One region of the Pseudomonas sp. Ors-4-3C genome, then DNA from elsewhere that is predicted to be linked to it. Evidence: predicted binding sites of a transcription regulator. Region 1 holds the regulator's gene; each other region holds the start of a gene.
The links. The regulator sigma-54, encoded in region 1, starts transcription at its own class of promoters, with help from an activator protein. The targets are predictions, from matches to a motif close to ANTGGCATNNANNTTGCTNT.
Positions count from the first base shown of each region.

Region 2: the regulator sigma-54 is predicted to act here: its motif matches at 2,114-2,133, upstream of ACVHNU_RS04290 (flagellar basal body rod protein FlgF).
Region 3: the regulator sigma-54 is predicted to act here: its motif matches at 3,468-3,487, upstream of ACVHNU_RS05515 (circularly permuted type 2 ATP-grasp protein).

Region 1 covers NZ_CM146900.1:200,901-210,637, reverse strand. Annotated here, with positions in the region: gene ACVHNU_RS00905 (KpsF/GutQ family sugar-phosphate isomerase) at 50-1,024, shown strand; gene ACVHNU_RS00900 (KdsC family phosphatase) at 1,024-1,548, shown strand; gene lptC (LPS export ABC transporter periplasmic protein LptC) at 1,557-2,129, shown strand; gene lptA (lipopolysaccharide transport periplasmic protein LptA) at 2,116-2,664, shown strand; gene lptB (LPS export ABC transporter ATP-binding protein) at 2,664-3,389, shown strand; gene ACVHNU_RS00880 (RNA polymerase factor sigma-54) at 3,576-5,069, shown strand; gene hpf (ribosome hibernation-promoting factor, HPF/YfiA family) at 5,143-5,451, shown strand; gene ptsN (PTS IIA-like nitrogen regulatory protein PtsN) at 5,464-5,928, shown strand; gene rapZ (RNase adapter RapZ) at 5,931-6,788, shown strand; gene ACVHNU_RS00860 (HPr family phosphocarrier protein) at 6,804-7,079, shown strand; gene ACVHNU_RS00855 (ZIP family metal transporter) at 7,117-8,010, opposite strand; gene ACVHNU_RS00850 (superoxide dismutase) at 8,041-8,652, opposite strand; gene ACVHNU_RS00845 (hypothetical protein) at 8,654-9,094, opposite strand; gene ACVHNU_RS00840 (class II fumarate hydratase) at 9,122-9,737, opposite strand, start outside.
Region 2 covers NZ_CM146900.1:916,791-926,527, forward strand. Annotated here, with positions in the region: gene ACVHNU_RS04285 (sigma-54-dependent transcriptional regulator) at 274-1,836, shown strand; gene ACVHNU_RS04290 (flagellar basal body rod protein FlgF) at 2,188-2,928, shown strand; gene flgG (flagellar basal-body rod protein FlgG) at 2,974-3,759, shown strand; gene flgH (flagellar basal body L-ring protein FlgH) at 3,812-4,507, shown strand; gene ACVHNU_RS04305 (flagellar basal body P-ring protein FlgI) at 4,535-5,623, shown strand; gene flgJ (flagellar assembly peptidoglycan hydrolase FlgJ) at 5,635-6,918, shown strand; gene flgK (flagellar hook-associated protein FlgK) at 6,943-8,988, shown strand; gene ACVHNU_RS04320 (flagellar hook-associated protein 3) at 9,002-9,737, shown strand, end outside.
Region 3 covers NZ_CM146900.1:1,175,265-1,185,001, forward strand. Annotated here, with positions in the region: gene ACVHNU_RS05490 (hypothetical protein) at 70-600, shown strand; gene ACVHNU_RS05495 (PLDc N-terminal domain-containing protein) at 672-863, shown strand; gene speE (polyamine aminopropyltransferase) at 1,119-1,994, shown strand; gene ACVHNU_RS05505 (hypothetical protein) at 2,251-2,484, shown strand; gene ACVHNU_RS05510 (ribonuclease E inhibitor RraB) at 2,697-3,044, shown strand; gene ACVHNU_RS05515 (circularly permuted type 2 ATP-grasp protein) at 3,520-4,929, shown strand; gene ACVHNU_RS05520 (alpha-E domain-containing protein) at 4,942-5,892, shown strand; gene ACVHNU_RS05525 (transglutaminase family protein) at 5,889-6,692, shown strand; gene ACVHNU_RS05530 (c-type cytochrome) at 6,813-7,634, opposite strand; gene ACVHNU_RS05535 (acetyl-CoA C-acetyltransferase) at 8,219-9,424, shown strand; gene ACVHNU_RS05540 (3-hydroxyacyl-CoA dehydrogenase NAD-binding domain-containing protein) at 9,449-9,737, shown strand, end outside.

The DNA.
Region 1 (9,737 bases):
CATAACCGCTATAATCGCCGCCTTTTCATCGGGCTATACGATTTCTGACATGAGCCAATCCAGCGACCTGATTCAATCGGCACAACGCACCATCCGCCTCGAAGTGGAAGCCGTACAAGGCTTGTTGCCCCATATCGACGCCGATTTCGTACGCGCTTGCGAGATGATTCTGGCCAGCAAAGGCCGTGTGGTCGTGGTCGGCATGGGCAAATCCGGGCACGTCGGCAACAAGATTGCCGCGACCCTGGCCAGCACCGGCACCCCGGCATTTTTCGTCCACCCCGCCGAAGCCAGTCATGGCGACATGGGCATGATCACCCGTGACGACGTGATTCTCGCCCTCTCCAACTCCGGCTCGACCAACGAAATCGTCACCTTGCTGCCCCTGATCAAGCGCCTGGGTATCCAGTTGATCAGCCTGACCGGCAATCCGCAGTCGCCGTTGGCCAAGGCCGCCGAAGTCAATCTCAATGTTCACGTCGAGCACGAAGCCTGCCCGCTGAACCTGGCGCCGACTTCCTCGACCACCGCAGCGCTGGTCATGGGCGATGCCCTGGCCGTGGCGCTGCTGGAAGCGCGTGGTTTCACCGCCGAAGATTTTGCTTTTTCCCACCCGGGCGGTGCCCTGGGTCGACGCCTGCTGCTGAAAGTGGAAAACGTCATGCACGCCGGGCAAGAGCTGCCGCAAGTGCAACGCGGCACCCTGCTCAAGGACGCGCTCATGGAAATGACCCGCAAGGGTCTGGGCATGACCGTCATCCTTGAAGCCGATGGCAAGCTGGCCGGGATCTTCACCGACGGCGACCTGCGCCGCACCCTGGATCGCAGCATCGACATCCGCAGCGCCACCATCGACCAGGTCATGACCGCACACGGCAAGACCGCACGGCCCGAGATGCTCGCCGCCGAAGCGCTGAAAATCATGGAAGACCACCGAATCAACGCACTGGTGGTCGTGGACGAAGAAGATCGCCCGATTGGCGCCTTCAACCTCTCCGATCTGCTGCGTGCAGGAGTGATGTAATGACAAGCGATCTGCTGCAACGCGGCAAAGCGATCAAACTGGCAGTGTTCGACGTCGACGGCGTCCTCACCGACGGGCGCCTGTACTTCCTTGAAGACGGCAGCGAATTCAAGACGTTCAACACCCTCGACGGCCAAGGCATCAAGATGCTGATGAATGCCGGTGTCGAGACGGCCATCATCAGTGGCCGCAAGACGCCGGTGGTTGAGCGCCGGGCGAAGAACCTCGGCATCCCGCATCTGTTTCAGGGCCGCGAAGACAAATTGGTGGTTCTGGACGGTCTTCTGCAGCAACTGGGCCTAAGCTATGAACAGGTCGCCTACCTCGGTGACGACTTGCCTGACCTGCCGGTGATCCGCCGCGTAGGCCTGGGCATGGCCGTCGCCAATGCTGCCGATTTCGTGCGCGAACACGCCCATGGCGTCACTCGGGCCCGTGGTGGCGAAGGTGCCGCCCGCGAATTCTGCGAATTGATCCTGCGCGCCCAGGGCCGCCTCGATGCGGCCAACGCCGCGTACCTGTGAGCCAAATCATGTTTAGCAAAAAATTTCGCAACTTCCTGCTGTTCGGCTGTATCGCTGCCATGTTTGCAGCGGTCGGCTACTGGAATATCAGTCCGGAACGCTTCCTCGACAAGCCTGCAGCCAAGGCCGAAGACACAGCCATCGACTGGTACGCCACCAATACACACACCTTTCAGTACCTCCCGGACGGCAAGCTGCAATACGAGATGACGTCGGACAAGGCCGAGCACCTGAAAGCGACGGATGTGACGCTTGTCACCAAACCCGACCTGAACATGTTCCGCGGCACCGAGTTTCCGTGGCACGTGACCAGCGAGCGCGGTGAAGTGAATTCAGGCGGCACCGAGGTCGAACTGATCGATTCCGTACGCGTCAAGCGTACTGACGAAAAGAACCGCGACACCTTGATCACCAGCACACGCATGACAGTGTTCCCGCAGCAGCAATATGCGCAGACCGCGCAACCCGTTAGAATCGACGGCGCTGGGGGTGTATCGACTGGCGTGGGAATGAAGGCGTATTTGAAGGAAAGCAGGATACACCTGCTATCTAACGTAAGAGGACAGTATGAGGCTCGTTAAAACCCTCCCTATTTTGCTCAGTCTGGGCGCAGCACTGGGAAGCGTGAGCGCCTGGGCTCTGCCGAACGATCAAGAGCAGCCCATTCGCATTCAGGCCGACGATGCCCAGATGGACGACAAGAATGGCGTTGCCACCTATAAAGGTGACGTGATCATTACCCAAGGCTCGATGAAGGTGACCGGTAATACCGTGACCCTGACTCGCACCCCGACCGGCGAAATCGACGTAGTGACCTCGGTGGGCAACCTCGCCTACTTCGAGCAACTGCAGACTGCCGGCGACAAAAAACCTGTGCAGGGCTGGGGCGTGACCATCCAGTATCACGCGCAGCAGAATCGCGTCGTGCTGATCGACAAGGCCAAGGTTGTCGACAAGGACAACAACACCACTCAGGGCGAAAAAATCGTCTATGACACGGTGAAAAAACTGGCCAGCGCCGGCCGCGCTACCGGCAGTAAAGTCACCGAGGCGCGTCCGCGCATCGACATGGTGATCCAGCCGAAGCCGAAAAACGACGAGAAAAAGGCCCAGTAATGGCAACTCTGAAAGCTCAACACCTGGCCAAGGCCTATAAAAGCCGCCAGGTTGTGCGCGACGTCAGCCTGTCGATCGACAGTGGCCAGATCGTTGGCCTGCTCGGCCCGAACGGCGCCGGCAAGACGACCTGCTTCTATATGATCGTCGGCCTGGTGCAGGCCGATCAGGGCCGCGTGTTGATCGATGATCTGGACGTCAGCCATCAGCCGATGCACGGCCGCGCCAAGGCCGGTATCGGCTATCTGCCGCAAGAAGCGTCGATCTTCCGCAAACTGTCGGTGGCCGATAACATCATGGCCATCCTCGAAACCCGCGCGGAACTCGACAAGGCCGGTCGTCGCAAGGAACTGGAAAGCCTGCTGCAGGAATTCCACATCAGCCACATCCGCGACAACCTCGGCATGAGCCTGTCCGGTGGTGAACGCCGCCGGGTGGAAATCGCTCGCGCACTGGCGACCGCACCGAAATTCATCCTGCTCGACGAACCGTTCGCCGGTGTCGACCCGATCTCGGTTGGCGACATCAAGCAGATCATCCACCACCTCAAGGCCAAGGGCATCGGTGTTCTGATCACCGACCACAACGTGCGTGAGACCCTGGATATCTGCGAAACCGCCTACATCGTCAACGACGGTCAACTGATCGCCGAAGGCGATGCTGCGACCATCCTTGCCAACGATCTGGTGAAGGAAGTGTATCTGGGCCACGAGTTCCGCCTGTAAGCACCAAGGCACTTGGCCAGCCTCCGGGTGCTGTATCGATGAAGCAGGCTTTTATACGCTTTTATTGTTACAGCGCTCTAGGCAAACACGACAGTTTCAGGCATATAATTTGCTTAAGTTTGGCGCTTCGGCGCCCTGTAGTGGATGGCGCATGCGCGCCGGCGAATAAGGTGTTAAGCCCCTGCCATGAAACCATCGCTAGTCTTGAGAATGGGCCAGCAGCTGACGATGACACCGCAGCTGCAACAGGCCATCCGCCTGCTCCAATTGTCGACCCTGGACCTGCAACAAGAAATCCAGGAGGCCCTGGAATCCAATCCGATGCTCGAACGCCAGGAAGAAGGCGACGACTTCGACAACTCCGATCCTTTGGCCGACAACGCCGAACAAAAGCCCAACACCGACATTCAGGAACCGTCATACCAGGAAACCGCCCCGACGGTGGACAACCTGGAGGAAGGTGAATGGAACGAGCGCATTCCCAACGAGCTGCCGGTCGACACTGCCTGGGAAGATGTCTACCAGACCAGCGCCAGCAGCCTGCCCAGCGGCGATGACGACGAGTGGGACTTCACCACCCGCACCTCTGCCGGGGAAAGCCTGCAGAGCCATTTGCTCTGGCAATTGAACCTGGCGCCGATGTCCGACACCGACCGCCTGATCGCCGTGACCCTGATCGATTGCATCAACAATCAGGGCTACCTCGATGAAACCCTCGAAGAAATTCTCGACGCCTTTGATCCGGAACTCGACATCGAGCTGGACGAGATCGAAGCCGTCCTGCACCGCATCCAGCAGTTCGAACCCGCCGGCATCGGCGCCCGCAACCTCGGCGAATGCCTGTTGCTGCAACTGCGCCAGCTCCCGGCCAAGACTCCGTGGCTGAACGAAGCCAAGCGTCTGGTCAGCGATTACATCGATCTGCTCGGCAGTCGCGACTACAGCCAGCTGATGCGGCGTATGAAGCTCAAGGAAGATGAGCTGCGTCAGGTCATCGAACTGGTGCAGAGCCTGAATCCGCGCCCGGGCTCGCAGATCGAATCGACTGAAGCCGAGTACGTGGTGCCGGACGTCATTGTGCGCAAGGACAACGAACGCTGGCTGGTCGAGCTGAATCAGGAGTCGGTGCCCCGTCTGCGGGTCAACGCACAGTACGCCGGTTTTGTCCGTCGCGCCGACACCAGCGCCGACAACACTTTCATGCGCAATCAGTTGCAGGAAGCGCGCTGGTTCATCAAGAGCCTGCAAAGCCGCAACGAAACCCTGATGAAAGTGGCGACCCAGATCGTCGAGCATCAGCGCGGTTTCCTGGAGTACGGCGACGAAGCCATGAAACCGTTGGTCCTGCACGACATCGCCGAGGCGGTCGGCATGCACGAATCGACGATTTCCCGCGTCACTACCCAGAAATTCATGCATACCCCACGGGGCATTTATGAACTGAAATACTTTTTCTCCAGCCACGTCAGCACCTCCGAAGGCGGCGAATGCTCGTCCACGGCGATTCGCGCGATCATCAAGAAACTGGTTGCGGCGGAAAATCAGAAAAAGCCGTTGAGTGACAGCAAGATCGCTGGTTTACTGGAGGCACAAGGCATTCAGGTGGCTCGCCGCACCGTCGCCAAGTACCGCGAATCCCTCGGGATCGCGCCTTCGAGCGAACGCAAGCGGTTGATGTAAGCCACGTTACAGCGTTCCAGTGGCAGGCTCTTCGGCCTGCCGCTTTATGCACTGGCAACGAAGGAGAAGCTGTATGCAAGTCAACATCAGTGGACACCAACTGGAAGTGACCCAACCTCTGCGTTCCTATATCGAGGAAAAACTCCAACGACTGGAGCGCCATTTCGACAAGATCACCAACGTGCAGGTCACGATGTGCGTCGAAAAGCTGAAGCAGAAAATCGAAGCCACCTTGCATATTCCCGGCAGCGAAGTGGTCGCCAACGCAGAAGATACCGACATGTACGCTGCGATCGACGCACTGACCGACAAGCTGGATCGCCAACTCAAAAAGCATAAGGAAAAGACCCAGAGCCTCCTCCAGGGCGCGACAGGTCGTTAACACCCCCAACCCATGATCCGACTTGAAAGTATCCTGACCCCCGGCCGTTCCCTGGTGAACGTGCCGGGCGGCAGTAAAAAGAAAGCCCTCGAACAGATTGCCAACCTGATCGCCCGCGAAGTGCCGGGTCTGGAGATGCAAGATGTCTTCGAGGCGCTGATCGCCCGTGAGAAACTCGGCTCCACCGGTTTCGGCAACGGCATCGCCATTCCCCACTGTCGCCTCAAAGGCTGTGAAGCGCCTGTCAGCGCTTTGATGCACCTTGATGCGCCTATCGATTTCGATGCCATCGACGGTGCGCCGGTTGACCTGCTGTTTGTCCTGCTGGTCCCGGAAGCTGCCACCGATGCCCACCTGGAATTACTGCGCCAGATCGCCAGCATGCTCGATCGCAAGGAAGTGCGCGAAAAACTGCGCAGCGCACCGAGTAACGAAGCCTTGTATCAGGTCGTCCTGAGCGAGCAAAACGGGCATTAATCATGCGCTTGATCATCGTCAGCGGCCGCTCCGGCTCGGGTAAAAGCACTGCCCTGGATGTCCTTGAGGACAACGGCTACTACTGCATCGACAACCTGCCGGCCGGTCTGCTGCCGGAACTGGCCGAACGCGCGCTGATCCACACCGAACTGGCCCAGCCGCTGGTGGCTGTGTCGATTGATGCGCGCAACCTACCGAGCCACCTGTCGCGTTTCCCCGAGTTGCTGGAAGAAGTCCGCTCCCGGCACATCCAGTGTGATGTGCTGTATCTGGATGCCGACGAAGAAACCCTGCTCAAGCGCTTTTCGGAAACCCGCCGTCGTCACCCGCTGAGCACGGCCAACCGTTCGCTGGCCGAAGCGATCAACGACGAGACCGCCCTGCTCGGGCCGATTGCCGACCTGGCCGACCTCAAGGTCAACACCACCAATCTGAACCTGTACCAGTTGCGCGACACCATCAAGCTACGCCTGCTGAACCAGCCGGAGCCGGGTACGGCCTTCCTGGTCGAGTCGTTCGGTTTCAAGCGCGGCATGCCGGTGGATGCGGATCTGGTGTTCGACGTGCGCTGCCTGCCCAATCCGTACTGGAAGCCTGAATTGCGCGCACAATCCGGTCTCGATGCACCGGTCGCCGAATATCTGGCCGCGCAGCCGGAGGTTGAGGAGATGTTTCAAGACATCTACGGCTACCTGAATAAATGGCTGCCGCGCTTTGCCGCGAGCAATCGCGCCTATGTCACCATTGCCATTGGCTGCACCGGCGGGCATCACCGCTCCGTTTACCTGACCGAACGTCTGGGTCAGGCCCTGCAGAAAACCCTGAAGAACGTCCAGGTTCGCCACCGCGACCTCACTTAAAGGATTCACACCGCGATGCCTGCTCTGGAAATCGAAATCATCAATAAGCTGGGCCTGCATGCCCGAGCGTCGGCCAAATTCGTCGGGGTAGCGGGCCAGTTCCCGGATTGCACGATCAGAGTGGGGCGTACACCCGAAACCACGGTCGATGGCAAAAGCATCATGGCGATGATGATGCTGGCCGCCGGCAAAGGCACCAAGATCTATCTGAGTACCGAAGGCCATCAGGAGCAGGAAGCGCTGGATGCGCTGGTGGCGTTGATCAACAACTACTTCGATGAAGGTGGTTGATCCTGCATGGAGGGGGAGCTTGCTCCCTCTCTGCCAATCAGCCCAGCGCCGTATCCATCACCATCATCAGACAGAACCCGATCAGCAAGCCAAGACTGGCAAGCTTGTCATGACCATTGCGTCGCGACTCGGGGATCACTTCATGCGTCACCACCAGCAACATCGCCCCTGCCGCCAGCGCCAGCCCCAACGGCAACAACAGCTCCGCCAGACTGACCAGCCACGCACAGAGCAGCGCAAACACTGGCTCGACCAGCCCTGAAGCCGCCCCGATCAAGAACGCCCTGGCCCGCGACATCCCCGCCCCGGCCAGCACCAGCGCAATCACCAATCCCTCTGGCACATCCTGCAAGGCAATGCCCATCGCCAGACTGTCGGCATCCGGCATGCCACCACCTGCAGAGACCCCCACCGCCATGCCTTCCGGGATGTTGTGGGCAATGATGGCGAAGACGAACAGCCAGATCCGCGGCGCAATCACCGGGCGCTCAGGGGTACCGACGAGCATTTCCGGTGAGGCGCCGGACAGTTTCAGGTCCACCAGATACAAGCCGAATGCACCGAGCATGATGCCGAAGCAGATCAGCCCGCTGGCTGCCCACGGTGTCAGGCCCAGAGTTTCGGCGGCACCAATGCCCGGCACGATCAGCGAAAACGCAGTCGCTGCCAGCATCACGCCGGCGCCGAAACCCAGCAGCGTATCGCTGAGCATCTGCGGCATGCGCCGGATCACCAACACCGGCACCGCGCCGAGCGCCGTGCCGAGGGCGCAGATCGCCCCACCCTGCAAGGCCCGCGACAGCTTCGGCTGCAGATCCAGCCATTCCAGGCCGTGCGCCGCAAGCAGTGTCATGCCCGCCAGCAGCAACAGCGACCCGACCGCGTAACGAAACATGCGCCCACCGCCAATCGACAGTGTTTCAGTGCCCATAGTCAGCCCTGGATTGTTTTTATAGATGGCTTAAACCAGTGCGGCCTGATAACGCGCGGCGACTTCAGGCCAATTGATCACGTTGTAGAACGCGTTGATGTATTCCGGACGGCGGTTCTGATAACGCAGGTAGTAAGCGTGTTCCCAGACGTCCAGACCGAGAATCGGTGTATTGCCATTCATCAGCGGGCTGTCCTGATTGCCGCTGCTTTCCACGATCAGTTTCTTGTCGGAAGTGACGCTGAGCCAGGCCCAGCCGCTGCCGAAACGGGTCAGTGCTGCTTTGGTGAAGGCGTCCTTGAAACTGTCGAGGCCGCCCAGTTGCTCATCGATCGCCTTGGCCAACGCGCCATCCGGCTTGCCACCGCCATTGGGCACCATGACTTCCCAGAACAGCGAATGGTTGGCGTGGCCGCCGCCCTGGTTGATCACCGCTGCGCGGAGTTTTTCCGGCAACTGCCGGACGCTGGCGACCAGTTTTTCCACCGGCCATTCGGCGTACTCAGTGCCTTCGACGGCGGCATTGAGGTTGTTGATGTAGGTCTGGTGGTGCTTGGTGTAATGAATCTCCATGGTTTGCGCATCAATGTGCGGTTCCAGAGCGTCGTAGGCGTACGGCAAGGCAGGCAAGGTAAAAGCCATTTCAGTGGACTCCATGGTGATGTGAGGCAGGCGCGCGGCGCGCATTGCCGGTATCCGGGTGCAGCAGGCGCTGGGTGCGCGGGTATTCGCCGTGCTCGCTGATGAAATTCAGCAGTTCGACGTAGGTCTTGCTGCTCTGGCGTAGCGCCGCTTCACGCAGCGCCGGACGCAGGCGTTCGTCCTGCATGGTTTGCAACAGCCGTTGATGAATCGCGCAGAGGTACTCTGCGCTCTCCTCCGGCTGATTCAGGCGCAGGTGCAGATCCGCCAGGTTGTGGTGGGAGATGACGCAGGCCGCCACCGCTTCGTCGGCATCGGCCCAGCGCTCGAACAGCACTTGCGCCAGGGCCAGGGCTTGCAGATAAGCTTCACGGGCATCAATCAGCTCGCCCAGCATGAAGCAGCGATTGGCCCGTTCGATCGTGCGTTTCCAGTGCTCCATGGTGAGCCTCCAAAGCGGTTGCGGGATTTACACGCCGCCGGCGGTGAGTTTCTCGGGGTTGAGCAACTCTTCCAGTTGGCTGCGCGACAGATCGGTGTGTTCCAGCGCGACGTCGATCACCGGACGCCCCTGTTTGTAGGCCTGCTTGGCGATTTCGGCGGCTTTCTGATAGCCGATGATCGGGTTGAGCGCGGTGACCAGAATCGGGTTGCGCGACAGCGCTTCCTTGAGCCGCGACTCATTGACCTTGAAGCTGGCGATGGCCTTGTCGCCGAGCAGACGACTGGCATTGGCCAGCAGTTCGATGCTGCTGAGCAGGTTCTGGGCGATGATCGGCAGCATCACGTTCAGTTCGAAATTGCCCGACTGGCCGGCGATGGTGATCACCGAGTCGTTGCCGATCACTTGCGCGGCGACCATCGCAGTGGCTTCCGGAATCACCGGGTTGACCTTGCCTGGCATGATCGACGAACCCGGTTGCAGCCCTTCGAGCTCGATCTCGCCGAGACCGGCAAGCGGCCCTGAGTTCATCCAGCGCAGGTCGTTGGCGATTTTCATCAGCGACACCGCGGTGGCCTTGAGCTGGCCGGAGACGGCGACGGCGGTGTCCTGCGAGCCGATCAGCGCGAACAGATCTTTGCCC
Region 2 (9,737 bases), 720 kb from region 1:
GTAAAAAAATCGTTACGCTTTGGCCGGTATCTCGCATTTGCGGTGATTTGCAGGTTTGAAAAGGGTCGTGGCTGTCACATAATCTTGACAACTATCTGCGCGCCTCGACAGAAAAGTCAGGCCAAACCGCAGCGCAAATCTCTTGTGGGAGCGGGCTTGCTCGCGAAAGCGGTGTGTCAGCTGAATGAATGGCGACTGACACACCGTCTTCGCGAGCAAGCCCGCTCCCACAGGGATTGTGTTCAACCCCTCATCCTTGTCGGGCCTCTTTTTATGCGTATCAAAGTCCACTGCCAGAACCGCATCGGCATCCTGCGCGACATCCTCAACCTGCTGGTGGAGTACGGGATCAACGTTGCACGCGGCGAGGTCGGCGGCGAGCACGGCAACGCGATCTATCTGCATTGTCCGAACCTGATCAACATCCAGTTCCAGGCGCTGCGGCCGAAGTTCGAGGCGATTGCCGGGGTGTTTGGGGTCAAGCGCGTCGGGCTGATGCCCAGCGAGCGTCGGCACATGGAGTTGAACGCGTTGCTCGGCGCGCTGGAATTCCCGGTGCTATCGATCGACATGGGTGGCTCGATCGTCGCCGCCAACCGCGCGGCGGCGCAGTTGCTCGGGGTGCGGGTGGACGAGGTGCCGGGGATTCCGCTGTCGCGCTATGCCGAGGATTTCGATTTGCCGGAACTGGTGCGTGCCAACAAGTCGCGAATCAACGGCATGCGTGTCAAGGTCAAGGGCGACATCTTTCTCGCCGACATCGCGCCGCTGCAATCGGAGCACGACGACAGTGAAGCCATGGCCGGTGCGGTGCTGACCTTGCACCGCGCCGACCGCGTTGGTGAGCGTATCTATAACGTGCGCAAGCAGGAACTGCGCGGCTTCGACAGTATCTTCCAGAGCTCGAAAGTGATGGCCGCTGTCGTGCGTGAAGCGCGGCGCATGGCGCCGCTGGATGCGCCGCTATTGATAGAAGGCGAAACCGGCACCGGTAAAGAGTTGCTGGCCCGCGCCTGTCACCTCGCCAGCCCGCGCGGGCAGTCGCCGCTGATGGCGCTCAATTGCGCCGGGCTGCCGGAGTCGATGGCCGAGACCGAGCTGTTCGGCTATGGCCCCGGCGCGTTCGAAGGTGCGCGCGCCGAAGGCAAGCTCGGCCTGTTGGAGCTGACGGCGGGCGGTACGCTGTTCCTCGATGGCGTCGGGGAAATGAGCCCGCGCTTGCAGGTGAAACTGCTGCGCTTTCTGCAGGACGGCTGCTTCCGCCGGGTCGGCAGCGACGAAGAAGTGTATCTGGACGTGCGAGTGATCTGCGCGACCCAGGTCGACCTGTCCGAATTGTGCGCGCGCGGCGAGTTTCGTCAGGATCTGTATCACCGCTTGAACGTGCTTTCGCTGCACATCCCGCCACTGCGCGAATGCCTCGACGGTCTGGCCCCGTTGGTCGAGCACTTCCTCGATCAGGCCAGTCGGCAGATCGGCTGTTCGCTGCCGAAACTGGCGCCGGCGGCGATGGATCGGCTCAGTCATTACCACTGGCCGGGCAACGTGCGGCAGCTGGAAAACGTGCTGTTTCAGGCGGTTTCGCTGTGCGAGGGCGGCACGGTCAAGGTCGAACACATTCGCCTGCCGGATTACGGCGTGCGTCAGCCGCTTGGCGATTTCTCGCTGGAGGGCGGGCTGGACGAGATCGTCGGACGCTTCGAGAAAGCGGTGCTCGAGCGCCTGTATTCCGAACACCCGAGCAGTCGGCAGTTGGGCAAGCGGCTGGGGGTTTCGCATACGACTATTGCCAACAAGCTGCGTGAGTACGAAGTCGGTAAAGACCCAGCCGATTGACCATTGTGGCGAGGGAGCTTGCTCCCGCTGGGTTGCGCAGCAAACCCAAATCCATTCAATAAGGTGAATCAGATATACCGCATTCGCCGGGTTTGCGACTGCTTCGCAGTCGAGCGGGAGCAAGCTCCCTCGCCACAGGTTTTATTTCCATCTGCAAAAAACGGGATTGCCGCCCAGCGGCATAACACCGCCGGTTTTTCGACTTCGATACATTTTCAATTTCCCCGCAAACCCCCTCAAGTCCTTTGTTTACCGGGCCGCAAGCCGCCAGAAAAAAGTTGGTCTGCAAATTGCTTATGGCTCAGCAGTACAGCGGTGGGCGGCAAACGTCCGGCATGCAGAGGAAAGAGTGTGGACAAGTACCTTTATGTGGCAATGACCGGCGCCAGTCAGAACGCACTGGCGCAAAAGGCGCATGCCAACAACCTGGCGAACATCTCCACCAATGGTTTTCAGCGCGACCTGGAGCAGGCGCGTTCGATGCCGGTGTTCGGTGACAGCTTTCCGGCGCGTGCGTTTGCCATGAGCGAACGGCCCGCCACCGACTTCACCGCCGGTTCGCTGGTGCAGACCGGGCGTGACCTTGACGTCGCCGTGACCGGCAACGGTTTCATTGCCGTGCAGAACCCCAACGGCGGCGAAAGCTACGTGCGCACCGGCAGCCTGAACATCGACGCCCTCGGCGTATTGCGCGCCGGTAACGGCATGCCGGTATTGGGCAACGGCGGGCCGATCGCCGTGCCGCCGGAGCAGCAGGTCGAAGTCGGTGAAGACGGCACCATCAGTATTCGTGCGATGGGCGAAGGCCCGCGCGTCATGGCGGAAGTCGACCGGATCAAACTGGTCAACCCGGACATCAAGAACCTCAACAAGGGCCTCGATGGCTCGATCTACACCAAGGACGGCCAGCCTGCGCCGGCCGATGCCAACGTCAAACTGGTGTCGGGTTTCCTTGAGTCGAGCAACGTCAATGCCGTGGAAGAAATGACCTCGGTGCTGGCCCTGGCCAAGCAGTTCGAGTTGCACGTCAAGATGATGAACACCGCCAAAGACGACGACCAGGCCATGGCTCGGGTCTTGCAGATCAGCTAATTATCAGAACGTCGCGCCGTAAAACAGGCGCACGAGGAGAATCGAATGCTTCCGGCTCTATGGGTTGCCAAAACCGGTCTGTCCGCCCAGGACACCAACCTGACCACCATTTCCAACAACCTGGCGAACGTCTCGACCACGGGTTTCAAACGTGACCGTGCCGAATTCCAGGACCTGCTGTATCAGATCAAGCGTCAGCCAGGCGCCCAGTCGACCCAGGACAGCGAACTGCCGTCGGGTCTGCAACTGGGTACCGGTGTGCGCATCGTCGGCACGCAGAAAAACTTCACCGCCGGCAGCCTGCAAACCACCGAGCAGCCGCTGGACATGGCCATCGACGGTCGCGGTTTCTTCCAGATCCTGCAGCCGGACGGCACCACGTCCTACACCCGTGACGGTACTTTCCACCTCGACTCCAACGGCCAGATCGTCAACGCCAGCGGTTTCGCCCTGGAGCCGGCCATCGTCATCCCGAATAACGCGCAGAGCTTCACCGTCGGCACCGACGGCACCGTGTCGATCACAGTGCCAGGCAACCCGGCTGCTCAGGTGATCGGCAACCTGCAAACCGCCGACTTCATCAACCCGGCCGGTCTGCAAGCAGTGGGCAACAACCTGTTCCTCGAAACCGCTGCTTCCGGCGCGCCGCAAATCGGCACCCCGGGCCTGAACGGTTTCGGTACCACGCTGCAGAACACCCTGGAAGGTTCCAACGTCAGCACCGTTGAAGAGATGGTCAACATGATCACCACTCAGCGCGCTTACGAGATGAACTCCAAGGTGATCTCCACCGCCGACCAGATGCTCTCGTTCGTAACGCAGAATCTGTAATCAGTCTATGAGGCGGCCATGAGGCCGCCTGCAACACCGTGAGGTAAGGGTCATGAAACGCTTCGTATCTGTTCTGGCATTGGGTGGGGTCGTCTCGCTCGCGGGCTGCGTCGCTCCGCCGCCAAAGCCCAATGACCCTTACTATGCCCCGGTATTGCCGCGTACGCCGTTGCCGGCTGCAGCCAACAATGGCTCGATCTATCAGGCTGGCTTCGAGCAGAACCTGTACAGCGACCGCAAGGCGTTCCGGGTCGGTGACATCATCACCATCACCCTGAACGAGAAGACCCAGGCCAGCAAAAGCGCCAACTCCCAAGTGGCCAAGAACAGCAAGACCGGCATCGGCCTGACCTCGCTGTTCGGCGGCAGTGGCACCACCAACAACCCGTTGGGTGGCAATGACCTGAGTCTGGATGTCGGCTACAGCGGCGACCGTGCAACCAAGGGTGACAGCAAGGCGGCGCAGGGCAACACCCTGACCGGTTCGATCACCGTGACCGTGGCCGACGTGCTGCCCAACGGCATCATCGCCGTGCGCGGCGAGAAGTGGATGACCCTCAACACCGGCGACGAGCTGGTGCGGATCGCCGGTCTCGTGCGTGCCGATGACATCGCCACCGACAACACCGTGTCGTCGACCCGGGTCGCCGATGCGCGCATCACCTACTCGGGCACCGGTTCGTTTGCCGATGCGAGTCAGCCAGGCTGGTTCGACCGTTTCTTCCTCAGCCCGCTGTTCCCTTTCTAGGTGGCGACTTTGAACTTCAAACACCTGATGCTGGCTGCGGCATTGATGTCCGCAGCCTTTGGTGCCCACGCCGAGCGGCTGAAAGATATCGCCAGTATTTCCGGCGTGCGCTCCAACCAATTGATCGGTTACGGCCTGGTGGTTGGGCTTAACGGCACCGGCGACCAGACGACGCAAACCCCGTTCACCCTGCAGACCTTCAACAACATGCTCTCGCAGTTCGGCATCAAGGTGCCGCCGGGATCGGGCAACGTGCAGTTGAAAAACGTCGCGGCGGTGTCGGTGAGTGCCGATCTGCCGGCGTTCGCCAAACCGGGGCAGCAGGTCGATATCACCGTGTCTTCCATCGGTAACTCCAAGAGCCTGCGCGGCGGCACCCTGTTGCTGACCCCGCTCAAGGGTATCGACGGCAACGTCTACGCCATCGCTCAGGGCAACCTGGTGGTCGGCGGTTTCGATGCTGAAGGTCGCGACGGTTCGAAGATCACCGTCAACGTTCCGTCGGCCGGTCGCATCCCGGGCGGTGCGTCGGTGGAGCGTTCGGTGCCGAGCGGTTTCAACCAGGGCAACAGCCTGACGCTGAACCTCAACCGTTCCGACTTCACCACCGCCAAGCGCATCGTCGACAAGATCAACGACATGCTCGGCCCTGGCGTGGCGCAAGCCATCGATGGCGGTTCGATTCGTGTGACGGCGCCGCTCGATCCGAGCCAGCGCGTCGACTACCTGTCGATCCTCGAAAACCTTGAAGTCGACCCGGGTCAGGCGGTGGCGAAAGTCATCATCAACTCGCGTACCGGCACCATCGTCATCGGCCAGAACGTGAAAGTCTCGCCGGCCGCCGTGACCCACGGCAGTCTGACCGTGACCATCACCGAAGACCCGATCGTCAGCCAGCCGGGCCCGTTGTCCAATGGGCAGACGGCCGTTGTGCCGCGCTCGCGGGTCAACGCCCAGCAAGAAGCCAAGCCGATGTTCAAATTCGGTCCGGGTACCACCCTCGACGAAATCGTGCGTGCGGTAAACCAGGTTGGCGCGGCACCGGGTGACCTGATGGCAATCCTTGAAGCACTGAAGCAGGCCGGCGCGTTGCAAGCCGACCTGATCGTGATCTGAGGACGGCGACCATGGATATGCGCAAAGGCAGTCTGGTGGGCACTGGCGATTCGGGTTCGTACTCCGACCTCAATCGTCTGAACCAGCTCAAGGTCGGCGACAAGAACAGCGATGCGAACATGCGCAAAGTGGCGCAGGAATTCGAATCGCTGTTCCTCGGCGAAATGCTCAAGTCGATGCGTTCGGCCACCGAAGCATTGGGTAAAGACAACCCGATGAACACCCCGGCGGCCAAGCAATATCAGGAAATGTACGACCAGCAACTGGCGGTGTCGCTGTCCCGCGAGGGCGGTGGTATCGGTCTGGCCGACGTGCTGATGAAGCAGATGTCGAAGAACAAGCCAATGGCGCCGGGTGAGGCTGCGGCCGCGTCCGCTGCCAAGCAGGAAGCGGCGAAAGCCGCTGCGGTGCAGACGCCGATTGCTGCCGGCACTACCGGCACCGGCCCGCTGTCACGGCTCAATGGCGAGCGCCCGTTGTGGGCCTCGCGTTCGTTGCATGCGCCGAACACTCAATTGGCCCACGCCAACGACATGGAAATGATCAACAAGCGTCGTCTGGCTCTGCCGCCGAAACTGGCTGATCGTTTGCTCGCCGGTCTGGTGCCTTCCGCTACGCCGACTGCCGCCAATGCGTTGCCGCAACGCACCGCGAGCACGGCCGCCACTGGTTCCGGTCCGCTGTACAACGGCGACTGGCTGAGTCGTGCCGAAGACGCCAAGGCGTCCGGCGGGCAGATGCAGATTTACGGCCGGGCAATGGCGCAGATTCCGCTGGCGCCGGCCAAGCGCGCCTTCAGCTCCGCCGACGAATTCGTCAACACCATGCTGCCGATGGCCAAAGAAGCCGCCGCGCGTATCGGTGTCGATCCGCGCTACCTGGTGGCGCAAGCCGCACTGGAAACCGGTTGGGGCAAATCGGTCATGCGCGCTCAGGATGGCAGCAGCAGTCACAACCTGTTCGGCATCAAGGCCAGCAGCAACTGGACCGGCGATTCGGCCCGGGCAATCACCAGCGAGTTCCGCAACGGGCAGATGGTCAAGGAGACGGCGCAGTTCCGTTCCTATGCCTCGTACAAGGACAGTTTCCACGATCTGGTGACTTTGCTGCAGACCAACAATCGCTATCAAGATGTGGTGAAGTCGGCCGATAACCCAGAACAGTTTGTACGCGAGTTGCAAAAGGCCGGTTACGCGACCGACCCGAACTACGCGACGAAGATTTCGCAGATAGCCAAGCAGATGAACAGTTTTGAAAACTATGCTGCGGCCGGCGTTTCCACCCAGCCTTTTTAAGGCACAAGGTATAAGGTCTGAACCATGAGTTTGCTCAATATCGGGATGTCGGGTCTGGCGTCGAGCCAGGCCTCTTTGGCTACGACAGGCAACAACATTGCCAACGTCGACACCGCCGGTTATTCACGCCAGCAAACCGTGCAGGGCACCAAGGCCTCGCAGCAGTACGGCACCGTTTTCATCGGCACGGGCACAACCCTGGCTGACGTGCGCCGGGTCTACAACTCCTACCTGGAATCGCAATTGCACACCGCGACTTCGCTCAACAGCGAAGCGGCGTCGTACCTGGCCCAGGCCACGCCCCTGGACGCCACGTTGTCCGACACCAACACCGGCCTGACCGGCGTGTTGCAGAAGTTCTTCACCTCGATGCAGGGCGTCGCGACCTCGGCGACCGATGACACCTCCCGTCAGTCGGTGCTGACCGGCGCACAGGCGCTGACCAGTCGCTTCAACACCATCGCCAAACAGCTGAACGACCAGAACACCAGCATCAACGGCAGCCTGGGCGACATGACGGCCCAGGTGAACAAACTGGCGACCTCGATTGCCAATCTGAACCAGAAGATCGGTGAGATTTCCACCAGTGGCGGTGCCCCGAACGATCTGCTCGACAGCCGTAACGAGGCCGTGCGTCAGCTGTCCGAGCTGACCGGTGCGCAGGTCGTCGAGCGCGGTACCAGCTTCGACGTGTACATCGGCAGTGGTCAGCCACTGGTGATCGGCAACACCACCAACACCCTGAGCACCGTGCCAAGCAAAGACGATCCGTCGCGCATGGCGATCCAGATGGACCGCGGTTCGAGCACCATTGACGTCACTTCGGCGATGACCGGTGGCGAAATCGGCGGCCTGCTGACCTATCGCAGCGACGTCCTCGACCCTTCGCTCAATGAGCTGGGGCGTGTAGCGCTGGTCGTCGCCGATCAGATCAACAGCCAGCAAGCCCAGGGCATCGACAAGAACGGTGACTTCGGCGCAGCACTGTTCAACAACATCAACAGTGCCGCGCTGGTCAGTCAGCGCAGCATCGCGCAGTCGGGCAACAGCGCAGGTTCGGGCAACCTCGATGTGACCATCAAGGACACCGGCAAGCTGACCACCAGCGATTATCAGGTCACCTTCACCAGCGCCACCGACTACTCGGTCAAACGCTCCGACGGTACCGACCTCGGTTCGTTCAGCACCACCACCAACCCGCCTCCGGTGATCGACGGCTTCAGCCTGTCGCTCAATGGCGGTGCGCTGAGCGCCGGTGACACCTTCAAGGTGACTCCGACTCGTAACGCGGCGGCGAGCATCCAGACGGTGCTCACCGATCCGAAGAAAATCGCCGCCGCCGGCCCATTGACCGGCTCGGCCAGCGCCAACGGCCTGGGCACTTACACCCAGCCGACGCTCAGCGACAAGATTGATATCTACAACCCGACTGCCCAGGCCGACATGCAGGCGGCGCTGAAGAATTCGACGCCGGTCAAACTGGTGTTCGGTGACGCGAGCGGCGGCAGCCAGTCGTACAACCTGGTCGATGCCAAGGGCGCGACCATCGGCACTGGCACCATCGTTCCTGGTCAGTCGAACACGCTGAACCTGAAAGTGGGCATCGTCGACGCCAGCGGCAACCCGGTGATGGACACCACCGTCACGCCGAACGTGCAGAAGACCTTCACCGTGCAGACCACGGTTGGCGGCACGCCGAAGTCCGGCGAAACCTTCACCATGAACCTTACCGGTGCCGCCTCGTCCGACAACCGCAACGCGCAGGCGCTGGTGGCCCTGCAAACCAAGCAAACCGTCGACACCGGTTCGGCGAGCAAGGGCATCAGCCTGACCGACGCCTACAACAAGCTGGTGACCAACGTCGGTACCAAAGCGGCGCAAGGCAAATCCGACGCCACGGCCACTTCGCAGATTCTGGATCAGGCCCAGGGCGCACGCGATTCGCTGTCCGGGGTCAACCTGGATGAAGAAACCGGCAACCTGGTCAAATACCAGCAGTACTACACCGCCTCGTCGCAGATCATCAAGGCGGCGCAGGAAACATTCTCTACGTTGATCAACAGCCTTTAAGGAGTCGTAATTCATGCGCCTTTCCACCGCCCAGTATTACGGCACCCAAGCGGCTGACTATCAGCGTAACTTCAACAAGGCCGTTGCCACAGCGAGCGAGGCCAGCAGCCTGCAGCGCATCAACACCGCAGCTGATGATCCGATCGGTGCCGGTCGTTTGCTGCAACTGGGCCAGCAGGCGGCGATGCTGGATCAGTACAACACCAATATCAGCAGCACCAAGAGCGGGTTGTCCGTACAGGAAACCACGCTGGACTCCATCACCACGGCACTGCAACGCGCCAAGGAATTGTCTCTGGCCGCCAACAACGGCACGGCCACCGACAAGGATCGCCAGGCCTACGCTCAGGAGCTGGGGCAGATTCAGCAAACAGTGCTGGGCCTGATGAACTCCAAGGATGCCAACGGCAACTACCTGTTCTCCGGTTCGAAGACCGACACCGCGCCGTACTCGCAGAATGCCGACGGCACCTTTTCTTACAACGGTGACCAGACCACCATCAACCTGGGTATCGGCGACGGCATGACCGTCGGCACCAACACCACGGGTTGGGATGCTTTCCAGCAGACCATCAATACCGGTCGCACCAACACCACCATGACTGCTCCGGCGGTGGATGACGGTCGTGTGGTGCTGTCCAACGGTACGGTTGGCACCGCAGCCACCTATGATGCCAAGTTCACCGCTGGCCAGCCTTACACCGTCAGCTTCGTCAGCAGTACTCAGCTGAAAATCACCGATGCCCTGG
Region 3 (9,737 bases), 970 kb from region 1:
TGTCGGATGCGCCACGGAATGCGCTATCCTCCGCGCCCTCGAATTCAACCTTCCACAGGATCCGCTCTCATGAAAGCCGCACTCGTCGAACTCATCAGCAAAATCAGCTCCGGCTGCATGGGCGAGGACGAGATCCTGAATGTGGCTGACGAAGCCGCGCAGGCCTACGCCGATGCCGAAGCCTTTCTGGCGACCAACCCGGACATCAACTACGACGACACCTTCCCGATCCCGCTGGGCGAGTGGGTCGTGGTCGGCAGTCTGCCGGAAACCGTGTTGTTCCAGGCCGACACCTACGTTGACCTGTTCGCGCAGATCGTTGCCTCGTTCGGCCCGGGCGTGGATTTCAACCTCAAGCCCAAACAACTGGCAAAGACCGAAGCGCTGACCGCGCTTAACCGCATTCAGGTGCAGATGAGCAGCCTGAACAAGGAAAACGGCGGTTACACGTTGATGAACTTCAGCCAGTTGCTCGATGACGAGCTGCAAGTGGTACTGGTCTATGGCAACGACGTGCCGCGAGTGCTCGAACTGTGCGCTGAAGTCGGTATCGTTGCCGCGCCGTCGCTGGAAGCGTTGAAGGTCGCCGTTCACGTTTGAACGCAATAAAAGGGAACCCTGCGCGCGACCGTCTATCCTAAAAGTGCATGCCACTATTCTGGAGCGACACCATGGGTTCCACGTTCAACGGTCTGATTGGCCTGATCATCCTTGCCCTCGACATCTGGGCCATCATCAACGTGCTGAAAAGCGGGGCCGAGACCGGGATGAAAATCCTCTGGGTCCTGCTGATCATCCTCCTGCCGGTGCTGGGCCTGATCATCTGGGCAATTGCCGGGCCGCGGGGCAATGTGCGGATCTGACGCTTTCCCGAAAACACGCTGATCCCCTGTGGGAGCGGGCTTGCTCGCGAAGGCGATTGTTCAGTCGAAACACAGGTTGAATGACACTCCGCTTTCGCGAGCAAGCCCGCTCCCACATTGGTCTTGCGTTAGCTTCAGAGTGTGCCCTGTCGGAGGAAGGTTCGACCTGTCATCTTCGGCAACGTAGAATGCGCGCCTTTCCCGGGCAATCGTCCCCCACGATTGACGCCCGCGCATTCATCGGAGCACTTGACCATGACCGTCACCAAGACCAGCGAGTACCTGGAAACCCTCTACGAAGGCTACGGCCAGCGTTTTCGCATGGAAAAACTGCTGCACGAAGTGCGCACCGAACACCAGCACCTGGTGATCTTCCAGAACCCGCGCATGGGCCGGGTAATGGCGCTGGACGGCGTGATCCAGACCACCGAAGCCGATGAATTCATCTACCACGAAATGCTCACCCACGTGCCGATCCTCGCCCATGGCACCGCCAAGCGCGTGCTGATCATCGGCGGTGGCGACGGTGGCATGCTGCGCGAAGTGACCAAACACGCGAGCGTCGAGCACATCACCATGGTCGAGATCGACGGCACCGTGGTCGACATGTGCAAGGAATTCCTGCCGAACCACTCCAAGGGCGCCTACGACGACCCACGGCTGAACCTGGTGATCGACGACGGCATGCGTTTCGTCGCAACCACCACGGAAAAATTCGACGTGATCATTTCCGATTCCACCGACCCGATCGGCCCGGGCGAAGTGCTGTTCTCGGAAAACTTCTACCAGGCCTGCCACCGCTGCCTGAACGAAGGCGGGATCCTCGTGACTCAGAACGGCACGCCGTTCATGCAGATCGATGAAGTCAAAACCACTGCCGGCCGCCTGCGCAGCCTGTTCCCGGACTGGCACTTCTATCAGGCGGCCGTGCCGACCTACATCGGCGGTTCGATGACTTTCGCCTGGGGCTCGACCAATCCGGCCTACCGCAAGCTGAGCCGTGAAACCCTGCAACAGCGCTTCATCGGCAGCGGCATCGTCACCCGCTACTACAACCCGGAAATCCACATCGGCGCGTTCGCGTTGCCGCAGTACGTGCTGAAGGCGATCAACAAGCCAAGCAACGACTGACCAGGCCGATGGATTCCTTGTGGCGAGGGAGCTTGCTCCCGCTTGAGTGCGCAGCACTCACAAAGTCTGCGATCGCAAAATATTTTGGGGCCGCTTCGCAGCCCAGCGGGAGCAGGCTCCCTCGCCACACAATTTTTCCAGCCATGAAAATGATGTTTTTTTCATGTTCGTCTGCTGCAATCCTTTTGAACGATCAATCTCGCCAAAAGTCGAGATAGAAGTAAGCCCATTTGCGGGTTTGATCGAGGAGGCACCGATGCAAAAGTGGAAAGTCACTTTCGTGGACGATCATGGTGAAATTGTCGATGAGGTGTTCGAGCGCGCGGAATGCCCCAGCGACGACGAGGCTGCACGCCTGATCAAGGAACGGCTCCTGCCGGTGGCCGCCGAACTGGATATGAATGATCTGGAAGGGCGAACCCCGGATGCAGGTGCGAAAAATCTGAAAGCCCAGAACAGCATCGAAATCCGCAGCATCACTCCAATCTGAAATTCTTCCTGTCACTTGAAGTACCAGGCCTTGGCAGCGCCTCTGTCTTGGGGCTACTCTGCAAGCGAGATCAGCGAAACAATCGCTAAGGTCTGGTCTTGTCAGCTACATGCTTGTTTCCCGCCGGCAACCCTGTTGCCGATGCACTTCGGCCTGTAAGGCCCGGGGCGGGAATACGGAAAGTCTATCCATCTATGCGAGGGGGACGTTTCATGAGCACAGCCTATCAAGAAGACATCAGCAGCAACGTACTGCGCCGCATGAAAGAAGGCGGTTTCGACTTTTCCCGGTTCCATCCCATCGAGTTCTACGCCATTTTCCCGGACGAGGAGCGGGCGCGCAGGGCGGCAGGTAAATTCCGTGGTGAATCCATCAATGCCCAGGTCAGTGCGCGCGACGATGGCGCCTGGTCGCTGGAACTGAGCAAAGTGATGTACGCAACGTATGACGACATTGGCGATTTCGAGCAGGGATTTTCTGCCGTGGTCGAGCCGCTGGGCGGCATCATCGAGGGCTGGGGCGTGAAGCAGGAGGTGCGCAATCGCTATCGTCTTAACTGATTCAGCGCAACTATTGTCGAGCAACGGCTGACCTTCGGGTCGGCCGTTGTCGTTTCCAGCCCTGAGAATGCTCTGGCAAAACCCTGAAACAAGAATCCCGTGCAAAAAAAAGCCACCGGAGAGGGTGGCTAAAAGGGAAGACCGATAAGGAGAGGAAACCGGTCAGGGTTACGGCCTGCGGGGACTGCGCTGCCAGTCCGGATCAGTTGGGCTGAAGCCTTCAACAAGGAAGTTTTCAGCGGATGCGGCGATTATCCGTAGGCCGACCCAGGCAGTGAAATCAACTCTGACTATGCTGGTGATAGGCGACAGCACTGCGTCGCAATGAGGCGGGGGCAATCAGCTTGGGGCATTTGTCGCACAGGAATGGTGCGGTGCTTGCGGCGTGATTATCCAAGCGATTGAAATCAAAGCGTTTATGCCGATGGCACGGGCCTTGCGAAGGCCTGTAGGTCCGGGTGACAAGGAGTACGGCATGATCCGCACCTATTTTGATGAAATGTACGATGTCGGCGGCCAGGTCCGCCCGCATTACCGCGAGTTCGCCCGCTGGCTGGCCGACACGCCTGACGAGTTGCTGGCACAACGGCGACGTGAGGCCGATCTGCTGTTCCACCGGGCCGGAATCACCTTCACGCTCTATGGGGACGAGCAGGGCACCGAGCGCCTGATTCCTTTCGACACCATTCCGCGCAGCATTCCCGCCAGCGAGTGGCGGATCGTCGAGCGTGGCTGCATCCAGCGGGTCAAAGCGTTGAACATGTTTCTCGCCGACCTCTATCACGAGCAGCGCATCATCAAGGCCGGGATCATCCCCGCCGAACAGGTGCTGGCCAACGAGCAGTATCAGTTGGCGATGCAGGGCCTGGATCTGCACCGCGACATCTATTCGCACATCTCCGGCGTCGATCTGGTGCGCGATGGCGACGGCACTTATTACGTGCTCGAAGACAACCTGCGCACCCCGAGCGGCGTCAGCTACATGCTCGAAGACCGCAAGATGATGATGCGCCTGTTCCCCGAGCTGTTCGCCGCCCAGCGCATTGCGCCCATCGACCACTACCCGAACCTGTTGCTCGACACGCTGAAGAGTTCCAGCCCGATCGATGACCCGAGTGTGGTGGTGCTGACGCCGGGGCGCTTCAACAGTGCGTTCTTCGAACATGCCTTTCTGGCACGGGAAATGGGCGTTGAACTGGTGGAGGGCGCCGATCTGTTCGTGCGCGACGACAAGGTCTTCATGCGCACCACCGACGGGCCGAAAGCGGTGGACGTGATTTATCGCCGTCTCGATGACGCGTTCCTCGATCCATTGGCGTTCAATCCCGATTCGATGCTCGGTGTACCGGGACTGTTGTCGTCCTATCGCTCGGGCAACGTGGTGCTGGCCAATGCCATCGGTACCGGGGTTGCGGATGACAAATCGGTGTACCCGTTTGTCACCGAGATGATCCGTTTCTACCTCGATGAAGAACCGATTCTGAAGAACGTGCCGACCTGGCAGTGCCGCAACCCCTCTGAACTTTCCCACGTACTGGCCAATCTTCCGGATCTGGTCGTCAAGGAGACTCAGGGCTCCGGCGGTTACGGGATGCTGGTGGGGCCGGCGTCGACGACGGCGGAAATCGATGCGTTCCGCGAGCGGATCAAAGCCAAGCCTCACGCGTATATCGCGCAACCAACGCTGTCGCTGTCGACCTGTCCGACCTTTGTCGAAAACGGCATTGCGCCGCGCCATATCGACCTGCGTCCATTTGTGCTGTCGGGCCGCGAAACCCGGGTTGTGCCCGGTGGTTTGACCCGTGTCGCCCTGCGCGAAGGCTCCCTGGTAGTGAACTCCTCCCAGGGTGGCGGAACCAAGGACACCTGGGTGGTCGAGGATTGAAGGAAGCTTGCCATGTTAAGTAGAACTGCCTCGGATCTGTACTGGATGTCGCGTTACCTGGAGCGGGCGGAAAATCTCGCGCGCATGCTCGATGTCAGCTATTCGCTGTCGCTGATGCCGCAGGACGGTCGCGGCGACGGTCTGCACGAACTGGCCATGCCGCTGTTGATCACCGGCACCCTCGACGATTACCTGGAGCGTCACGGCGAACTGCACGCCGAACGCCTGCTGCACTTTTTCGCCCTTGATGCGGCCAACCCGGCCAGCATCTACAGCTGCCTCGGTGCGGCACGGGCCAGTGCGCATGCGGTGCGCGGGCGGATCACCGCGGACATGTGGGAAAACATCAACGCCACCTGGCTGGAGATTCGCGGCATTGCCGAACAGGGCCTCAGCCGTTACGGCATGAGCCGCTTCTGCGAGTGGATCAAGGAGCGCTCGCACCTGTTCCGTGGTGCGTCCTACGGCACGATCATGCGCAACGATGCATTCCGCTTCATTCGTCTGGGGACGTTTATCGAGCGTGCGGATAACACGCTGCGCCTGCTCGATGCGCGCTATGAAATGGCTGGCGATCAGGCCGAGGCCGTCAGTGACGGCACCGCCCACGCCTACTATCAATGGAGTGCGCTGCTGCGGGCGTTGTCGTCGTTCGAGGCCTACACCGAGATCTACCGCGACGCACCCGGCGCCCGGCATGTCGCGGAGCTGTTGCTGTTGCGCGCCGATGTACCGCGTTCGTTGCGTGCCTGCACCGAGGAAATCGACCAGATCCTCGCCCAGTTGCCGGGCGCCAACGGCCGTCCGGCACAACGCCTCGCCGCTGAGATGGACGCGCGGCTGCGTTACACCGGCATCAACGAAATCCTCGCCGAAGGCCTGCACGCCTGGCTCACCGAATTCATCCCGCTGGTGCGCCAGCTGGGCAACGCGATTCACAGTTCATACCTGGAGGCTGCATGAGACTTTCCATTAGCCACGAGACCACCTATCACTATGAAGATCAGGTGCGGGCGAGCATCCAGTATCTGCGCCTGACCCCGCACGACAGCGAGCGTCAGCACGTGTTGAGCTGGCAGCTCGACCTGCCGCGTCCGGTGCGTGCCCAGCTCGATCCGTTCGGCAATATTCTGCATGTGCTGACCATGGACGAGCCGCACGAAGCGATCATCATCGGCGCCCGGGGGCAGGTCGATATCGACGAATTGCGCGAAGCCGAGCATGAGAGCCAGTCGGCGCTGCCGTTCTTGCGCTTCACCCGTTTGACCGAGGCGGACGAGGCGCTACGGGCGTTCGCGGCAAGATCCTGCAAGCAGCGGCGTGATCGCACGGCGCTGATCGACCTGATGCACGGCTTGAATCAGCACATGACCTACACGCCGGGTTCGACCGAAGTCGACACCAGCGCCGCCGAAGCCTTCGCCGGGCGCGCCGGGGTTTGCCAGGATCACACCCATGCATTTCTGGCGTGCGCGCGCAGCCTGGGGATTCCGTCGCGGTATGTGTCGGGTTATCTGTACAGCGAGGACGCCGAGCACCTGGCCAGTCACGCCTGGGCCGAAGCGTGGCTGGATGACGCCTGGTACAGCTTTGATGTGACCAACCAATTGGCCCGACCGGAGCGGCACTTGAAACTGGCGGTGGGCCTGGATTATCTGGACGCCTGCCCGGTACGCGGCATGCGCCGGGGCGGCGGGAGTGAGCAGATGCATGCGAAGGTGTTCGTGTCGCCGACGCCGGTTATCTCCGTGCAACAACAGTAATTTGCTTCACACAAAACCCTGTAGGAGCGAGCCTGCTCGCGAAAGCGGTTTATCAGTCAGCAATGTGGTGTCTGAAACTCCGCTTTCGCGAGCAGGCTCGCTCCCACATGGGGAGTTGCATCAGGGCTTAATCTTGCGCCCAGCCATGTGTTGCAAATAGCCGATCAACAACTGCAAATCCCTCTCCGGCAACACCTCTGCCGAAAATCCCGGCATCTTCGCCTGAGGCCACTGGCGCAAGCTCTGTGGATCGCGAATGTAGCGCTTGAGGAAATCGGCGCCGAAATACTCTGTGGGGTTATACGGAATGTTCAGGTCCGGCCCAAATTGCGCATCCCCCGCGCCGTTCAGGCGATGACAAGCCAGGCAGTTTTTCTGAAACAGGGCAAAACCCTGATTCACCGGGTCATCCGCTTTCAGCTTGGGATCCGGCAGCAGCGCGGGGAAGCGCTCGGCCACCGGCGCCATGCGCTTGATGCTCGCTACTTCGAACGGCCATTGCTCCGGGCTGATGTTGCCGGCCTGCGGGTCGGTCCACACCAGATAGAACGGCCCGGCGCTGTGCTTGCCTTCCGACAGCGGCGGCCACGGCTGCGCCGGGTCCTCAATCGCCAGCCACGCCCGCGCCCCTTTGCTATTGAGCAGCGGTGCAGCACTCAATTCTGCGGCAAAACCGTCCAGCGCCACGGCTTGCAAGTGATCGTCGGGCTTGATGCCTGTGAGCAGCGCTGCCACAGGCACGGCGCGATAAGTCATGTCCTTTTTGTAGGACACATCGTTCTTGATGGTGAGGGTTTGCACCTGCGGATGCTTGAGCAATTCCTCGGTCTGCCAGGTGCGACTATTCGCGCCCAGCTCCAGCGTGAGCTGCGCCGCAGACAAGGGCATGCTCAGCAGCAAGGCCCAGAACGCAATGAGCGTTTTCAAATGTTCGCCGTCCATGTCGTGGAAGTGCACAAAGGTTGGCACAGCCAGGCTGGCCCGGGTAGCGGGCCAGTCACATTTTCATTGGCGATAACGGGCGCCTGCCGCTTGAATCAGCCAATCACCTTGGTCAGATTGGGCAAAATCAACAACAGCGTCGTGGCGAAAAGAATGAGTCCTGCTTGACGAACTTTCGGTTGTTTGAACATGGCTTGACCGCCTTTTTTGTTATTTCCTGATGTTTGCCTGCATATCCATGACGGCAAACGCTGCACTTCCTGTTGAAGGACGTCGGCCCCGGCAAAACCCGACGACCCTGACGTACATGTACTACCTTAGAGGCCGCGTCACGCTTGGCTTAGATCCATTTCATATGTATTAGCTGCCGTTTGCGATAAAAAACGCATGAGGCGTATTGCCAGCTTCTTCGCCGCCCGCTTGCTAGACAACTCGCTGACCTGAACCGGTTCACCTGCGGGTGGATGACCGTCCGTCTGAGCGTGCGCGTCAACGTCATTGAGCGCTGTGGTCATTGAATCCATGAGCGCTCGGGCCAACAGTGACACTACGAATTTCACTCACCGCACAGGTTCGAGGACGTCATGACCCAAGCTTTGATTTTCGATGCGTTACGCACGCCCCGCGGCAAAGGCAAGGCCGACGGCGCGTTGTACAGTGTCAAACCGGTGAATCTGGTCGCCGGGTTGTTGACCGCGCTGCAAAGCCGCACGGCGCTGGACACCAGTCAGGTCGATGACGTCGTGCTCGGCTGCGTCACGCCCATCGGTGATCAAGGCTCCGACATCGCCAAGACAGCGGTGCAGGTGGCCGACTGGGACGTCAGCGTGGCCGGCGTGCAGATCAACCGTTTTTGCGCCTCGGGTCTGGAAGCGGTCAACCTCGGCGCGATGAAAGTGCGCTCGGGCTTCGAGGATCTGGTGGTGGTCGGTGGCGTCGAGTCGATGTCGCGGGTGCCGATGGGCAGCGACGGCGGCGCCTGGGCACTGGACCCGCAGACCAACCTGCACAGCCACTTCACTCCGCAGGGCGTCGGCGCCGACCTGATCGCCACCCTTGAAGGTTTCAGCCGCCACGACGTCGATGCCTACGCGTTGCACTCGCAACACAAAGCTGCGCGGGCGCGGGCTGACGGTTCGTTCAACAAGTCGCTGGTGCCGGTGCAGGATCAGAACGGCATCATCCTGCTCGACCACGACGAATTCATTCGCGCCGAATCGACGATGGAAGGCCTGGGCAAACTCAAGCCGAGTTTCGAAATGATCGGCCAGATGGGCTTTGATGCCACAGCGCTGCGGGTTTACAGCCACGTCGAGCGGATCAACCACGTGCACACGCCGGGCAACAGCTCCGGGATCGTCGACGGTGCGGCACTGATGTTGATCGGCTCCGAAGCCAAGGGCCGCGCGCTGGGCCTGCAACCGCGGGCGCGCATCGTCGCCACGGCCGTCACCAGCACCGACCCGACGATCATGCTCACCGGTCCGGCGCCGGCTACGCGCAAGGCCCTGGCCAAGGCGGGTCTGCGCGTGGAGGACATCGACCTGTTCGAGGTCAACGAGGCGTTTGCCTCGGTGGTGTTGAAGTTCATCAAGGACATGGCGGTGGACCCGGACAAGGTCAACGTCAACGGCGGCTCGATCGCCATGGGCCATCCGCTGGGCGCCACCGGTTGCGCGATCCTCGGCACCCTGCTCGATGAACTGGAAGCCCGGCGTCTGCGCTACGGCCTGGCGACGCTGTGTGTCGGCGGCGGCATGGGCATTGCCACCATCATCGAACGCCTCTGAGCCCCGAATTCAAGGAACCTTGTTATGAGCGAAGCCATTCGTTACGAAAAAGGCCAGGACGGCATTGTCGTCCTCACCATCGACATGCCGGGCCAGAGCGCCAACACCATGAACGCCGTGTACCGCGAGGCCATGGGCGCTTGCGTTGCGCGGCTGGTGGCGGAAAAAGACAGCATCGCCGGGGTGATCATCACCTCGGCGAAGAAAACCTTCTTTGCCGGCGGCGACCTCAATGAGCTGATCAAGGTCGGCAAACCCGAAGCCAAAGCCTTCTATGACATGGTGCTGAGCCTCAAAGCGCAATTGCGCACTT